Regions from separate parts of the Kitasatospora sp. NBC_01266 genome, predicted to be linked through region 2. Evidence: riboswitches for the same ligand, from Rfam matches in the RefSeq annotation. Region 2 holds a riboswitch; each other region holds the start of a gene.
What was found. A riboswitch is a leader RNA that binds a small molecule or an ion and turns the genes downstream of it on or off. The one in region 2 is predicted to bind cobalamin.

Region 1: linked by a shared signal. The riboswitch ahead of OG403_RS23330 (ribonucleoside-diphosphate reductase subunit alpha) and the one ahead of OG403_RS29260 (HoxN/HupN/NixA family nickel/cobalt transporter) in region 2 are both predicted to bind cobalamin.
Region 3: linked by a shared signal. The riboswitch ahead of OG403_RS26815 (cobalamin biosynthesis protein) and the one ahead of OG403_RS29260 (HoxN/HupN/NixA family nickel/cobalt transporter) in region 2 are both predicted to bind cobalamin.

The regions. Positions count from the first base shown of each region.
Region 1 is NZ_CP108458.1:5,330,739-5,336,045, reverse strand. Features, by position in the region: gene OG403_RS23335 (cellulase family glycosylhydrolase) at 1-1,061, opposite strand, end outside; cobalamin riboswitch at 1,291-1,420, shown strand; gene OG403_RS23330 (ribonucleoside-diphosphate reductase subunit alpha) at 1,612-4,002, shown strand; gene OG403_RS23325 (ribonucleotide-diphosphate reductase subunit beta) at 4,041-5,036, shown strand; gene def (peptide deformylase) at 5,133-5,307, opposite strand, start outside.
Region 2 is NZ_CP108458.1:6,815,070-6,820,376, forward strand. Features, by position in the region: gene OG403_RS29240 (helix-turn-helix domain-containing protein) at 1-175, shown strand, start outside; gene OG403_RS29245 (MFS transporter) at 175-1,542, shown strand; gene OG403_RS29250 (helix-turn-helix domain-containing protein) at 1,639-2,235, shown strand; gene OG403_RS29255 (MBL fold metallo-hydrolase) at 2,219-3,193, shown strand; cobalamin riboswitch at 3,381-3,599, shown strand; gene OG403_RS29260 (HoxN/HupN/NixA family nickel/cobalt transporter) at 3,634-4,785, shown strand; gene OG403_RS29265 (APC family permease) at 4,806-5,307, opposite strand, start outside.
Region 3 is NZ_CP108458.1:6,179,095-6,184,401, reverse strand. Features, by position in the region: gene OG403_RS26825 (alpha/beta hydrolase) at 1-599, opposite strand, end outside; gene OG403_RS26820 (helix-turn-helix domain-containing protein) at 765-1,487, opposite strand; cobalamin riboswitch at 1,636-1,770, shown strand; gene OG403_RS26815 (cobalamin biosynthesis protein) at 1,825-2,781, shown strand; gene OG403_RS26810 (cobyric acid synthase) at 2,778-4,298, shown strand; gene OG403_RS26805 (putative cobaltochelatase) at 4,334-5,307, shown strand, end outside.

The DNA of each region.
Region 1 (5,307 bases), 1.5 Mb from region 2:
TCCTGGTCGGTGAACCAGAAGACGGCTGCCACATGGGGGTTGGCGGCGGCGGCCCGAACGGTGTCGGCGGCGATGGTGGCCTGGTACTGCTCGGTCACATGGGTGTTCTGCGGCGTGATGACGGTGCCGTCGGTCACCGTGCCGGGCCCGTTGGTGGCGGCGCCGGTCTCGGTGATCCAGATCGGCAGGTCCGGCGTGCCGTAACTGGTCAGGATCGCCACCAGGTTGCCCGGGGCGCTGCTGATGTCCTCCATCGCGGTGCCGAACGAGGTCTTGGCGCTCGGCAGGTACGGGTAGGTGTACGGGTGGTAGCTGATCGCGTCCACCATCTTGTTGGCGCCCAGCTTGCAGACCGCGGTGAGGAAGTCGCCCTGCGAGACGTAGCCGGCGTCCTGGCCGGTGCTCACCGCCGCCAGGCCGCCGAGCAGGATGTAGGCCTTGGGGTCCGCGGCACGCAGCGCCTTGCTGGTGTCGCCGAGCAGTTGAGTGTAGGCGGCCGGGTCGGGGGCCGGTGCCCAGAACGGGATGTTCGGCTCGTTCCACACCTCCCAGGTGTGCACGCCCTGCGGGGCGTACCGCTTGGCGGCGGCCGCGGCGAAGGCGGCGAACAGGTTCGGGTCGGCCGGCGGGCAGGCGTCGTCCGAGGCGCAGCTCGCCTTGCGGGCCCACGGCGGGGTGTAGCCGATGGTGGGCAGCACCTCCAGGCCGCGGGCCTTGGCGGCGCTGAGGACCCGGTCGAACCGCTGCCACTCGTAGGTCTTCGGGCTGTCCGGCTGGATGTCGTCCCAGGACAGGTCGACCCGGATCCACTTGGAGCCGGTGTCCACGGCGTCACCCAGGCCGGTCGCCAGGTCCTGGTCGTTCTTCCAGGTGAGGGTGTCCCCGTAGGAGATGCCGATCCGCAGCGGCTTGCCCGGGTCCGCCGGCGCCTGGCTCGGCACGGGCGACCCGCCGGCCGTGACGGCTCCGGGGCCCGGCTTGGCGGCGGCCCCGGCCGAGGGCGAAGCGGTGGTGACGGTGCCGGCGAGGACGGTCGCGACCGCCGATACGATGAACGCCACCAACGCCGCCCGTAGGCGCTGCCTTCTCCCCGTGTCCCTCACCATGCGGCACAGCCTAGGCCAGCGTTCTGAGACCGCCGCGTGGCGGGGCGACCCCCGTCCCGCGGAGCCGCGACCGGTCGCCGACGCGGCGTCAGGCGACCTTCCGGCACCGACCGCCTTACTGCCCGCTGTGTGCGCGACACTACACATGACACTACATATGGGGTGCCTCGAAGGGGCCACCACTACATGTATGCTCACTCTCGCTGTCGACGCAGGGGAACCCGGTGCGAATCCGGGACTGCCCCGCAGCGGTGAGCGGGCCCGCCCCCGGGTGGCCCGCCAGTCCGAGTACCTGCCGACGGTGTGCCGCCCGGCCTCCCCGCAGAGGCCTTTCACGCACCGCAGTACCGTCCGGCCTCGCGGGCAGGCCAGGGTGACGACGCGCGCGCCGCAACGATTCGGCGTGCCCATCTCCCCTGCCCGGCGCGCACAGGCCACGGACGCCTCCCAGCCCGCCGCCGCCCCAGGAGAGAGCGCCTTGACCGTCGCTGCCTCAGTTGCTTCCCTGCCCTCACAGGGACACGCCGACGCCGCCCAGACCGACCCCGGTACTGCGCTGCTCCGGCTGCTCACCGACCGAAGCGCCGACCTCCCCCAGGTGGACCCCGGCCACGTCGCCGCCGCCGCGCTGCGCGGCCGCCATGCCGGCTCGGACTTCGCCGAGCTTCGCGGGTTGGCCGTGGACGCCGCCGCTTCGATGATCGCCGAGGACCCCCAGTACTCGAAGCTGGCCGCCCGGCTGCTCGCCCAGGAGATCGCCGACGAGGCGAACGGCCAGGGCGCCACCTCGTTCACCGCCTCGATCGCCGTCGGCCACGCCGAGGGCCTGATCGGCGACACCACCGCCGCCTTCGTGGCCAAGCACGCCGCGGCGCTGAACGCGCTGATCGACGAGCAGGGCGACGACCGCTTCGAGTACTTCGGCCTGCGCACCGTGCAGTCCCGCTACCTGCTGCGTCACCCGATCACCCGCAAGGTGGTGGAGCGCCCGCAGCACTTCCTGCTCCGGGTCGCCTGCGGCCTGGCGGTGGGCGACAGCGAGCAGTCGGTGGCCGAGGTCGCCGAGCTCTACCGGCTGATGAGCCGCCTGGAGTACCTGACCAGCTCGCCCACCCTGTTCAACTCCGGTACCCGGCACCCGCAGATGTCCAGCTGCTACCTGCTGGACTCGCCGCTGGACAACCTGGACTCGATCTACTCCCGGTACGCCCAGATCGCCCGGCTCTCCAAGCACGCCGGCGGCATCGGCCTGTCCTACACCCGGATCCGCTCGCGCGGCAGCCTGATCCGCGGCACCAACGGCAAGTCCAACGGCATCGTGCCGTTCCTGCGCACCCTGGACTCCTCGGTCGCCGCGGTCAACCAGGGCGGCCGCCGCAAGGGCGCGGCCTGCGTCTACCTGGAGACCTGGCACGCGGACATCGAGGAGTTCCTCGAACTGCGCGACAACACCGGCGAAGAGGCCCGCCGCACCCACAACCTCAACCTGGCGCACTGGATCCCGGACGAGTTCATGCGCCGGGTCAACGCCAACGCCGACTGGTCGCTCTTCTCGCCGGCCGACGTGCCCGAGCTGGTCGACCTGTGGGGCGAGGAGTTCGACGAGGCCTACCGCAAGGCCGAGTTGGCCGGCAAGGCGGTCCGCACCATCCCGGCGCAGACCCTGTACGCCCGGATGATGCGCACCCTGGCGCAGACCGGCAACGGCTGGATGACCTTCAAGGACGCCGCCAACCGCGCCGCCAACCAGACCGCGCTGCCCGGCCGCACGGTGCACTCCTCCAACCTGTGCACCGAGATCCTGGAGGTCACCGACGACTCCGAGACCGCGGTCTGCAACCTGGGCTCGGTCAACCTCGGTGCCCACGTGGCCGCCGGCGCCACCGCCGCCGACCTGGTGAACGCCATGGACTGGGCCCGGCTGGACGCCACCGTGCGCACCGCCGTGACCTTCCTGGACCGGGTGGTGGACATCAACTTCTACCCGACCACCGAGGCCGCCACCTCCAACTCCCGCTGGCGGCCGGTGGGCCTGGGCGTGATGGGCCTGCAGGACGTCTTCTTCCGGCTCGGCCTGGACTTCGACTCCGCCGAGGCCAAGCGGCTCTCCACGCTGATCGCCGAGCGGATCATGCTGACCGCCTACGAGCGCTCCAGCGAGCTGGCCGAGCAGTTCGGGCAGCACCCGGCCTACGCCGAGACCCGCGCCGCCCGCGGCCAGCTGCACATCGACCACTTCGCCGACGCCACCCCGCAGTGGACCGAGCGCTGGACGGCGCTGCGCGGCACGATCGCCCGCACCGGCCTGCGCAACTCGCTGCTGCTGGCGATCGCACCGACCGCGACCATCGCCTCGATCGCCGGCGTCTACGAGTGCATCGAGCCGCAGGTCTCCAACCTGTTCAAGCGCGAGACCCTCTCCGGCGAGTTCCTCCAGGTCAACCCGTACCTGGTGCGCGAGCTGAAGGAGCTGGGCGTCTGGGACCAGCAGACCCGGGACGCGCTGCGCGACGCCAACGGCTCGGTGCAGGAGCTCTCCTGGCTGCCGGCCGAGCTGCGCTCGCGCTACCGCACCGCCTGGGAGCTGCCGCAGCGCGCGCTGATCGACCTGGCCGCCGCCCGTCAGCCGTACCTGGACCAGAGCCAGTCGCTCAACCTCTTCATGGCCGCGCCCACCATCGGCAAGCTCAGCTCGATGTACGCCTACGCCTGGAAGGTCGGTCTGAAGACCACCTACTACCTGCGCTCGCGCCCGGCCACCCGGATCGCCCAGGCCGCCTCCGGCGCCGCCCGTCCGGCGGTCACTGTCCCCTCCCCCACCATGACCGCTGAGGAGCAGGCCGCCGCCATCGCCTGCTCCCTGGAGAACCCCGAGTCCTGCGAGGCCTGCCAGTGAGCTCCGCCCCCCTTGACCAGTCCGAGGGCCGCCAGAAGATGCTGCTCGACCCGGGCTTCGAGCTGACCCTGCGTCCGATGCGCTACCCGTCGTTCTACGACCGCTACCGCGACGCGATCAAGAACACCTGGACCGTGGAGGAGGTGGACCTGCACTCCGACGTCGCCGACCTCGCCAAGCTGAGCGAGGGCGAGCGGCACATGATCGGCCGTCTGGTCGCCTTCTTCGCCACCGGTGACTCGATCGTCGCCAACAACGTGGTGCTGAGCCTCTACAAGCACATCAACTCCCCGGAGGCCCGGCTCTACCTGTCCCGGCAGCTTTTCGAGGAGGCCGTGCACGTCCAGTTCTACCTGACGCTGCTGGACACCTACCTGCCCGACCCGGACGACCGCAACGCCGCCTTCGCCGCGGTGGAGAACATCCCCTCCATCCACCAGAAGGCCCAGTTCTGCTTCAAGTACATGAACGCGGTCGACCACCTCGAGTCGCTGCAGACCAAGGACGACCGCCGGGCCTTCCTGCTCAACCTGATCTGCTTCGCCGCCTGCGTCGAGGGCCTCTTCTTCTACGGCGCCTTCGCCTACGTGTACTGGTTCCGCAGCCGCGGCCTGCTGCACGGCCTGGCCACCGGCACCAACTGGGTCTTCCGCGACGAGTCCATGCACATGGACTTCGCCTTCTCGGTGGTGGACACGGTCCGCGAGGAGGAGCCCGACCTCTTCGACGACGTGATGGCCAAGCAGGTCACCGAGATGCTCGAGGAGGCGGTCGAGGCCGAGCTGCAGTTCGCCCGCGACCTGTGCGGCGAGGGCCTGCCCGGCATGAACACCGACTCGATGCGCCAGTACCTGGAGGCCGTCGCCGACCAGCGGCTGGCCCGCCTGGGCATGCCGATCCGCTACGGCTCGACCAACCCGTTCGGCTTCATGGAGCTGCAGAACGTCCAGGAGCTGACGAACTTCTTCGAGCGCCGGGTCTCCGCCTACCAGGTGGCCGTCGAGGGCACGGTGGCCTTCGACGACGACTTCTGAGCCCGCCGCGCAGCTGACCGCTCAGCCGCACAACCCCGAACGCCCCGCCGGCTGTTGCCCGGCGGGGCGTTCGGGGTTGGCGCTGCCGACCCGGCGTCAGTTGTTGGGCACCGTCGCGTAGCTCGCGGTGCCCTCGGCCATCTGCCGCAGCGCGTCCTTGCGGTCGCGCTTGGAGAGGCGGTCGATGTAGAGGTAGCCGTTCAGGTGGTCGGTCTCGTGCTGCAGGCAGCGGGCGAAGAAGCCGGTGCCCTCGAGCCGGACCGGGTTGCCG
Region 2 (5,307 bases):
GGTGGTGCTCTCCGTCGAGGAGCTCACCGAACTCGAGGAGGCGATCGAGCGGTTGCTGGCGCCCTATGTGACCCGGGACCCGGCCGAGCGGCCGGCGAACGGGCGCGGCGTGCGGTTGATGCGGTACACCCTGCCGGACGGCGCCGATGACGAGCAGGGCGGGAGTGCCGCCTGATGGCCGACGCCGACACCCTCTCCCCGGCTCCCGCCCCGGCTCCCGCCCCGGCTTCCGGCTCGGCTCCCGCCGACGAAGCCGTACCCGCCGCCTCGCTCCGGCGCGATCGGCGCTTCTTACGCTTCTGGACCGGCCAGTCGATATCCCAGTTCGGCGACCGGATCTCGGAGTTGGCGCTACCGCTGATCGCCGTCGGTGCGCTGCGGGTCTCCGCCGCCCAGGTGTCGCTGCTGACCGCGCTGATCTGGGCGCCGAATCTGCTGGCGATCTTCTTCGGTGCCTGGGTCGACCACCAGCGGCGCAAGCGCCGACTGATGGTCATCGCCGACCTGGTCAGAGCCGCCACCCTCAGCACGCTCCCGATCGCCTGCTGGGCAGGGAAAGTGACGCTCAGTCAGCTCTATCTGGTGGCCGTGGTCACCGGCGCGGCGGCGGTGCTGTTCAACAGCGCGTACTCGCCGTTCTTCGCCCACCTGGTACCGCGCTCCGCCTATCTGGAGGCGAACAGCAAGCTCAGCACCAGCCGGTCCGCCTCCTACATCGCGGGCCCGGCGATCGGCGGCGCTCTGGTGCAGGCGCTGACCGCACCGGTCGCCGTGCTGGTGGACGCGTTCTCCTTCCTGGGCTCGGCGTTGCTGGTCGGCCGCATCCCGCTCGACGAACCCCGGCTCCCGGTGGCGCAGCAGGCCGAGCTGTCGATGCTCACCCGCGCCCGGCAGGGGCTGGCCTTCGTGGTGCGGCACCCGGTGCTGCGCGCCAGCCTGGGCTGCTGCAGCACCGTCAACTTCTTCACCTTCATGGCCAACGCGCTGATCGTGCTGTTCGCCAGCCGCGGCCTGGGCCTGTCCGCCGGCAGCATCGGCCTGGCCTTCGGGGTCGGCGCGATCGGCGGTCTGCTCGGCGCGATGCTCGCCCCGCGGCTCGGCCGCCGGCTGGGCATCGGGCGCACCGTCGCGCTGGGCGCGGTGCTCTTCCCCGCGCCGCTGGCCATCATGGCGATGGCGGGCGGTCCGCTCTGGAGCCGGGCCGGCGCGCTCGCCGTGACCGAGTTCCTCAGCAGCCTCGGCGTGATGCTCTTCGACGTGAACCTCAACTCGCTGCAGGCCGCCGTCATCCCGGACGGCATGCGCAGCCGGGTCTCGGGTGCCTTCAGCACCGTCAACTACGGCATCCGCCCGGTCGGCGCCCTGGTCGGCGGCCTGCTCGGCACCGTGCTCGGCCTGCGCGAGACCCTGCTGCTGGCAGCCCTGGGGGGCTCGCTGTCGCTGCTCTGGCTGCTGGCCTCACCGATTCCGCGGATCCGGTCACTGGAGTCGATCGCCGCGACGGGCGCCGCCGCCGGCCCGATTCCGCAGCAGGCGCCTTAAGCAGCAGGCGCCTTAAGCGGACGCCCAGGGCGGCAGGCCCACCGAGAAGCCAAAGAAACCCTTGACATCCGCATATCCCAAAGTACTCTTTGGGATATGCGGATCAGCGACCCCCAGGCGATCCGGGCCCTGGCCCACCCGCTTCGCCTCGACCTGATGGAACTCCTGGCCACCACCGGGCCGGCGACGGCCGCGCAGTGCGGGCGCGTCCTCGGCGTGCCGCAGGCGAACTGCTCCTTCCATCTGCGCCAACTCGCCAAGTACGGCTATGTGGAGGAGGCCGGGCCGGGGCGCGACCGTCGCGAGCGGCAGTGGCGGGTGGCCGAGGCGCAGCCGACCGTGCGGATCGCCGAGGACGGTGACGCGGTGGTCAAGCAGCAGCTCGAACGACTGGTGGTGGAACGGGAGATGCAGGCGATCCTCGATCACCGGGCGCGCGGTGAGCAGGCGGCGCGGGACGAGGAGCGCGGCGTCCCGAAGGCCGCCGTCACCGCCGCGATCGCCGTGCTCTCCGCTGACGAGGCAGCTGAACTCGAGGCGCAGTGGCTGGCCCTGCTCCAGCCCTACCTCGCCCGGGGCACGGCGGACAGCAGCCGGCTCCGGCCCGGACGCCACCGCGTCCGGTACTTCATGGCGGCGACTCCGCTGCCGGACTTCGAAACGGGGGAGAACGAGAATGACGCGGACGACTGACGGTGGCCCGATCGACTTCGTGAGCGCGGCGCCCATCACCGGTTCCCTGGCGGTCAGTTGGATCCACGGCGCGCCCGGCAGGCGCCCGGCCGACGACCCCGCGATCCAGATCCACCACTACGACGAGCACACCGTCATCCTGCGCCAGAGCAAGTCGGTCAACTACGAGGCGCCGTTCATCTTCCTGCTGTTCGGCAACGACCGGGCCCTGCTGCTGGACACCGGCGCTACGGCCGACCCCGACCTCTTCCCGCTGCGCGCCACCGTCGACCGGCTGATCGCCGAGTGGCTCGACCGGAACCCGGCCGAGCACGACGAGGGCCGCGCGCCCTACGAGCTGGTGATCGCGCACACCCACGGGCACGGCGACCACGTGGCGGCGGACGCCCAGTTCGCCGACCGTCCCGCGACCACCGTGGTTCCCCGGGAGGTCGAGGCCGTCCGGTCCTTCTTCGGCCTCGGCGACAACTGGCCCCTGGCGAAGGCCACTTTCGACCTGGGCGGCCGAGTGCTGGAGATCCTCGCCTCACCGGGGCACCACCAGGCGGCGATCACCAGCTACGACCCGTGGACCGGGCTCCTGTTCACCGGCGACACCGTGCTGCCGGGCCGGCTCTACGTGGCCGACTCCGCCGCGTTCCTCGCCTCGATGGAGCGGCTGGTCGCGTTCGCCGGCACCCGGCCGGTCACCCACGTCCTCGGCTGCCACGTCGAGATGAACCGCCGCCCCGGCGGGGAGTACCCGATCGGCGCCGGCTACCAACCCGACGAGCGGGCCCTGGAGATGACGGTGGATCAGCTGACGGCGATCCGCGACGCGGCGGCGGCCCTGGCCGGCCGGCGCGGTGTGCACCGCTTCGACGACTTCATCCTCTACAACGAGCCGCGCAAGGCCGACATGCTCAAGCTGATGGCCCGCGGCCTGGTCCACCAACTGCTGGACAAGTTCAGGAAGTAGCGGCCGGGCCGGCCGGCTCGCGAATCGCCTCGCCGAACCGCCTCGACTCCCGCGCCCGGTTCGAGGGCGCCGCCGCGTTCGTGGACCACCGCTGTGTGCCCTTGGCTGCAAGAGCAGCGGGCCGAGCACGCCCGCCCAGCACATACCTGCACACCTGCGCAGGCTTGTGGATATTGCCGCCAGGGCCATACGGTGGTCCCGCCGTGGTGTTCGGGAAGACCGGTGCACTGTGCTTGCCACAGGAGTCCGGAGCGGCCCTCGCCACTGTGATCAGGAAGTCCGCGCACACCAGACCCACCGTCACGCGGTGGGCGGTCACTGGACGCTTCACGCGTCCGGGAAGGCCGGGAACGGCGCGGGCGCTTCACCTGTCAGCCAGGAGACCGGCCACGGCACCGCACGACGAACTGTCCACGAGGTGCTGGAGAGGCTGCCCTGAGATGACCCTGCCCAAAACCGCTTCCGCCGCCATACCCGCTTCCGCCGCCATGCCCGAAGCCGCCGCGGCGGCCGGGCCCGCCCGAGCCGCGACCGCCGCCCTGACCTGGGAGCGGCGGGACTGGATCCGTACCGGCGGCCTGCTGGCGGTGATCCTGGGCATGCACGTGGTCGCCTTCTTCGTCCTGGTCACGATGGTCGCCCCGCACCACTACACCGTCGGCAACCAGGTCTTCGGCCTCGGACTCGGCGTCACCGCGTACACCCTGGGCATGCGGCACGCCTTCGACGCCGACCACATCGCGGCGATCGACAACACCACGCGCAAGCTGATGGCGGACGGCAAGCGCCCGGTCTCGGTGGGCTTCTGGTTCGCGCTCGGCCACTCCACCATCGTGGTGGTGCTGGCGGGGTTGGTCGCGGCCGGGGCCAAGGTGGTCGGCACTCTGACCGACGACAACTCGGGTGCCCACAAGCTGCTCGGCCTGGTCTCCACCAGCGTCTCCGGCGGGTTCCTCTACCTGATCGCGGCGCTCAACCTGGTCTCGCTGGCCGGGATCCACCGGGTGTTCAAGGCGATGCGGGCGGGCCAGTTCGACGAGCACGAGCTGGAGAAGCACCTGGACAACCGCGGCTTCATGAACCGCGTGCTGGGCCGGCTGACCAGGTCGATCACCCGCCCCGGCCAGATGTACCCGATCGGGCTGCTGTTCGGCATCGGCTTCGACACCGCGACCGAGGTCACGCTGATGGTGATGGCCGGCTCGGGTGCCGCCGCCGGCCTGCCCTGGTACGCGATCCTCTGCCTGCCGCTGCTCTTCGCCTCCGGCATGAGCCTGTTCGACACCCTCGACGGCACGTTCATGAACTTCGCCTACCACTGGGCGTTCTCGAACCCGACCCGCAAGGTGTACTACAACCTCACCATCACCGGCCTGTCGATCGCCGTCGCCTTCCTGATCGGCACCATCGAGCTGGTCGGCGTGCTGCACGACCAGCTCGACCTGACCGACCCGGTGACCGGCTGGATCTCCGGTGTCGACCTGAACAACGTCGGATTCGTGATCGTCGGCCTCTTCGTGGTGGTCTGGGCCGGTGCGCTGGCGTACTGGCGGCTGGCGAAGGTGGAGCAGCGCTGGCCGTCCGGTCGATGACCGCTCGATAACCGGTCGGCTCAGCGCATTCCGGTCGGTGCGGGGTGCCGCGGCGGGATGTCGAGCCGGAACCGCAGGCGGCAGATCACCGCGTTGGTGTGCCGGCGGATCGCCCGGTCCAACAGCACACCGCGCTGGTTCTGCAGCAGCCGCTGCCAGGGGTGCGGCAGTTGCGTCTCGGGGATCAGCACCACCAACCGGTCGTGCTGCTCGGTCGCCGCCAGCTCGCGCAGGTAGTCCACGATCGGCCGGGTCAACGAGCGCGAGGCGCTGGTCAGCACGGTCAGCGGGACCTGCGGGTGCCACTGGATCCAGGCCTGCTGGATCTGCTCCGCGCTCGGCCCGTCCGTGTCCTCGGTGTGCGCCACGGAGACCGCGCGCACCTCGTCGCCCAGCGACAGCGCGGTGCCGAGCGCCTCCTGGGTCAGCCGGTTGACCGAGCCGACCGGCACGACCACCAGCGAGTGCAGCTGCTGCGGCGGCCCGGGCACCTCGCCGACGTGCAGGGCCAGTCCGATCCGC
Region 3 (5,307 bases), 640 kb from region 2:
TCCGGCGAGGGCGGCGCGCCCTGGTCGCCCCGGTAGCTGACCACCAGCGCGGGCAGGTTGAGCCGGCGCAGCACCGGGAGCGCCGGCAGCGCCTGGCGGCGGTCGGCCAGCCGCCCGTGCACCGCGATCACCCAGGTGCCGCGCACCGCCGGGACGTACCAGGCGGGCAGCGCGCCGAGTTCGCCGTCGACCAGCACGTCCATGTAGTCCAGGCCGCAGGCCGAGCCCGGGTCGCCGCGCAGCACCCGGGGGCTCAGCTCGACCTCGGTGCCCGCCGTCAGCGGGCCGCCGGCGGTCAGCTCCAGGCGGCGGGTGACGGTCTGCTGGCCGGTGCGCAGGACCTCGCCGACCACCGCGTGGCCGCCGGGCCAGTCCAGCGCGTAGCGGCCGCGCCGGGCGGCGGCCACGGTCCGGGTCAGGGTGACCTCCCGGGTGTCGACCTCGTGCACCCGCAGCACGGGCTCGCCCCTGAGCTCACCGTCCTCGGCGGGGTCGGGGCGCAGGCTCAGGTCGGAGACCCGGCGCCCGATCAGCAGGGCGGCCAGGCCCGCTCCGGCGGCGACGGCGGTGGCTGCGGCGACGGCGGTTCCCCAACGCATGGCTCTCCCTGGAGTGGTGGCGGCGCTGACACGGCCTTTCCAGTCCACCGCGAGCCGTGCGGCGCGGCCACCGCAACGCCGCCGTCCGGGCTCGGCGGAAGCGGCAGGGGAGCCGACCGGGCCGGGCTGCTCAGACCGGCAGGGGAGCCGACCGGGCCGGGCTGCTCAGACCGGCAGGCCGCCGGTGTCCCGGCCGGCCAGCAGGCTCCAGAACCGGTCGACCGGCGCCTGCTCGGGCTCCGGTGGGCGCGGTCCCGGCTCGGCCGCGGGCGCGGCACCCCAGCTGCCCGCGCCCCAGTGCGAGGGCACCTGGTACTCGCCGCACAGCCCCGCCAGCACCGTGCCCAGGGTCTGCCGGGGCACCGGGACCAGCGCGCCGATCGCCGCCAGCTGGGCCCGCCAGCGCCCGTCCACGCACTGGCGCAGCCGCTGCTCCAGCTCGGGGCCGGCGCCCCGGACCCGGACCAGGTCGCGCAGGGTCAGCCCGAGCACCTCGGCCAGCGCGGCGCTGCACTCCTCGTCCCAGCTCCAGCGCCCGGTCGACTCGGCGTCGGTGTAGCTGCGCAGGCCCACCCCGATCCGGTTCGCGGCCTGCTCCCGGGACAGCTCGCGGGCCACCCGGAAGTCGCGCAGCGTGCCGGGCGCCGCGCCCATCAGCTGGTCCGCCGGACACCACAGCACCCGGGCCAGCGCGATCAGTTCCGTCTCGTCGGGGCGCAGTTCGCCGCTCTCCCAGCCGGTCACATGGGTGGGCAGCAGGCGCACGCCGTGCGCGGCCAGCGCCTTGGTCACCTGCTCGGCGGTCAGGCCGAGGGCCTCGCGGTGCGCGCGAGCGGCCTGCGGGGAGAACGGGACCGGGGTGGGGGCCGGTGGCCGGCTTCTTCGCATGCGCCGACGCTAGGGGCGGGACGGGCGCGGCCGCAGCCGCCGAACGCACGAAGTCGGGTGGTGGGCCGCCGAGGGCCGTTGGCGATCCACCTGGTTGACTCCCCCTTGACAGGCGTGATGGGATCCTCGGGCCAAACGGAGGCAAGGAGAGGAAGCCGGTGCGAATCCGGCGCGGTCCCGCCACTGTCACCGGGGAGCACGCCCGACGTACGGTCACGGCGGCCCGCCACAGGGTTGTTGGAAGGCCCGGGTGTGTGTCAGCCACCCGGGAGCCAGGAGACTCTCGCCGCCGGTACGTCGATCCAGGGCGCGGACCCTGAGTGAGGACACACGACACATGGCGGGGGTTTTCCACCGCGCGCTTCCGTACGCCCTGGGCGCCGTGGCCGGCTACGCGGCCGACGCCCGGTTCGGCGACCCTCGGCGCGGCCACCCGGTGGCCGCCTTCGGCCGCGCGGCCACCTTGCTCGAACGCGCGCTCTGGCGCGACCACCGGGGCGCCGGGGCGCTGCACACCGCCCTGTGCGTGGGTGCGGTGGCGGGCGGCGCGGCGGTGCTGGGCCGGGCGCTGCACCCGGACCGCCGGGACGGCGCGGCGCTCACCGCCGCCGCCACCTGGACCGTGCTCGGCGGCAGCTCGCTCACCCGCGAGGCGCGCACCATCGGCGCCGCGCTGACGGCCGGTGACCTGGCCGCCGCCCGGCGGCGCCTGCCGCACCTGTGCGGTCGCGACCCGAGCGCGCTGGACGAGCAGCAGATCGCCCGCGCCGTGGTCGAGTCGGTGGCCGAGAACACCGCCGACGCCGTGGTCAACGCCCTGGTCTGGGGCGCGCTCGCGGGCGCGCCGGGCCTGCTCGGCTTTCGCGCCGTCAACACGCTGGACGCGATGGTCGGCCACAAGTCGCCGAAGTACCGCCGGTTCGGCTGGGCGGCGGCCCGCCTGGACGACGTGGCCGGCTGGCCCGGCGCCCGGCTGACCGCGCTGCTCACGGTGGCGGCGGCCGAGCGGCCGAGCACCGCCTGGCGCGTCTGGCGGCGCGACGGCGGCGCGCACCCGAGCCCGAACGCCGGGCAGGCCGAGTCGGCCTTCGCGGGCGCGCTCGGCGTGCGGCTGGGCGGGACGCTGCGCTACGGCACCCGCGAAGAGCACCGCCCGGTGCTGGGCGCCGAGCTGCGCCCGGTGGCGGCGGCGGACATCGAACGGGCCTGCCGGCTGTCGCGCCGGGTCGGGCTGCTGGCGTTGGGGACCACGGTGGCACTGCGCGCCGCGGTACTGCGGAGGGGACGGATATGAGCAACGCGCTGCTGGTGGCGGGCACCACCTCGGACGCCGGGAAGAGCGTGGTGACCGCCGGGATCTGCCGCTGGCTGGTCCGCCGGGGCGTCAAGGTGGCCCCGTTCAAGGCGCAGAACATGTCGCTCAACTCGATGGTCACCCTGGACGGCGCGGAGATCGGCCGGGCCCAGGTGATGCAGGCGCAGGCGGCCCGGGTGGAGCCGGAGGCCGCGATGAACCCGGTGCTGCTCAAGCCCGGTGCGGACGGCCGCAGCCAGGTGGTGCTGCTGGGCCGGGCGGTCGCGGAGGTCGGCGCGCTGGACTACCGCGAGCGCAAGCCCTACCTGCTGGAGCGCTCGCTGGAGTGCCTGGCCGACCTGCGCCGCCGGTTCGACGTGGTGATCTGCGAGGGGGCCGGCTCGCCCGCCGAGATCAACCTGCGTGATCGCGACATCGCCAACATGGGCCTGGCGCGGGCCGCCGAGCTGCCGGTGGTGGTGGTCGGCGACATCGACCGCGGCGGGGTCTTCGCCGCGATGTTCGGCACCCTGGCCCTGCTCTCGCCCGAGGACCAGCGGCTGGTGGCGGGCTGGCTGGTGAACAAGTTCCGGGGCGACGCGCGGCTGCTCGGGCCCGGCCTGGACATGCTGCACGAGCTGACCGGGCGTCCGGTGCTCGGCACCCTGCCGATGCTGCCCGGCCTGTGGCTGGACGCCGAGGACTCGCTGGACCTGGGTGCGGTGGTGGACCGCTGCTCGGCGGGGCCGTTCGGCGCCGACGTGCTGCGGGTGGCCGTGCTGCGGCTGCCCCGGCTCTCCAACTTCACCGACCTGGACGCGCTGGCCCAGGAGCCCGGGGTGCTGGTCCGCTGGGCCACCCGGCCCGAGGAGCTGGCCGACGCCGACCTGGTGGTGCTGCCCGGCACCCGGGCGACCGTCGCCGACCTGGCCTGGCTGCGCGAGCGCGGTCTGGAGCAGCCGCTGCGCGAGCGGGCGGCGGCCGGGCGCCCGGTGCTCGGGATCTGCGGCGGCTACCAGATGCTGGGGCGGCGGATCGTGGACGCCGTCGAGTCCGGCGCGGGCGCGGTGGCCGGGCTCGGGCTGCTGCCCACCTCGGTGGAGTTCGGGCGCGAGAAGGTGCTCGGCCGACCGGTCGGCGAGGCCTACGGCGAGCGGGTCGTGGGCTACGAGATCCACCACGGGGTGGTGGCCGTGGAGGGCGGCAATGCCTTCCTCGACGGCTGCCGCGAGGGCGCGGTCTGGGGCACCACCTGGCACGGGGCGCTGGAGAACGACGGCTTCCGCCGGGCGTTCCTGCGCGAGGTGGCGGCGGTGGCGGGGCGGGCCTTCGTCCCGGCGCCCGACACCTCGTTCGCCGCCGCCCGCGAGGAGCGGCTGGACCGGCTCGGGGACCTGATCGAGGAGCACGCCGACACGGACGCGCTGTGGCGGCTGATCGAGGGCGGGGTGGACGGCGGGCTGCCGTTCGTGCCGCCGGGAGCGCCTGCGGCGCGCGCTATGGAGGAGAGCCTGTGAGTGACGTCCGATACCCGTTCACCGCGATCGTCGGGATGGCGGACCTGCGGCTCGGTCTGCTGCTCAACGCGGTCTCGCCGGCCGTCGGCGGGGTGCTGGTGCGCGGCGAGAAGGGCACCGCGAAGTCGACCATGGTGCGCGCGCTGGCCGGGCTGCTGCCCTCGATCACGGTGGTCGAGGGGTGCCGGTTCGCCTGCGACCCGGGCGCGCCGGATCCGCAGTGCCCGGATGGGCCGCACACCGCCGGGTCCCACACCGCCGGGTCGCAGGCTGCCGGGCCGCAAGCCGGTGTTCCCTCGGTGGACCGGGCGGCGCGCCTGGTCGAGCTGCCGGTCGGGGTGACCGAGGACCGGATCGTCGGTTCGCTGGACCTGGAGCGGGCGCTGGCCGAGGGCGTCAAGGCCTACGAGCCCGGCCTGCTGGCCCAGGCGCACCGGGGCGTGCTCTACATCGACGAGGTCAACCTGCTCCAGGACCACGTGGTCGACCTGCTGCTGGACGCGGCGGCGATGGGGCGCTCCTACGTGGAGCGCGAGGGTGTGTCGGTGCGGCACGCGGCGCGCTTCCTGCTGGTCGGGACGATGAACCCGGAGGAGGGCGAGCTGCGGCCGCAGCTGCTGGACCGGTTCGGGCTGACGGTGGAGATCGCGGCCACCCGGGACCCGGCGGAGCGGGCCGAGGTGGTGCGGCGGCGGCTGGCCTACGACGCGGACCCGGCCGGCTTCGCGACGGCGTACCAGGCCGACGAGCGGGCGCTGGCCGAGCGGATCACCACCGCGCGGGCGCTGCTGCCGTCGGTGCTGCTGGGGGATGCGGCGCTGCGTCAGATCACCGCCGTCTGCGCGGCCTTCGAGGTGGACGGGCTGCGCGCGGACATCGTGATGGCGCGTACGGCGGTCGCGCTGGCCGCCTGGGACGGGCGCACCGCGGTGGGCGAGGAGGACGTGCGGCAGGCCGCGCGCCTGGCGCTGCCGCACCGGCGGCGGCGCAACCCGTTCGACGCGCCGGG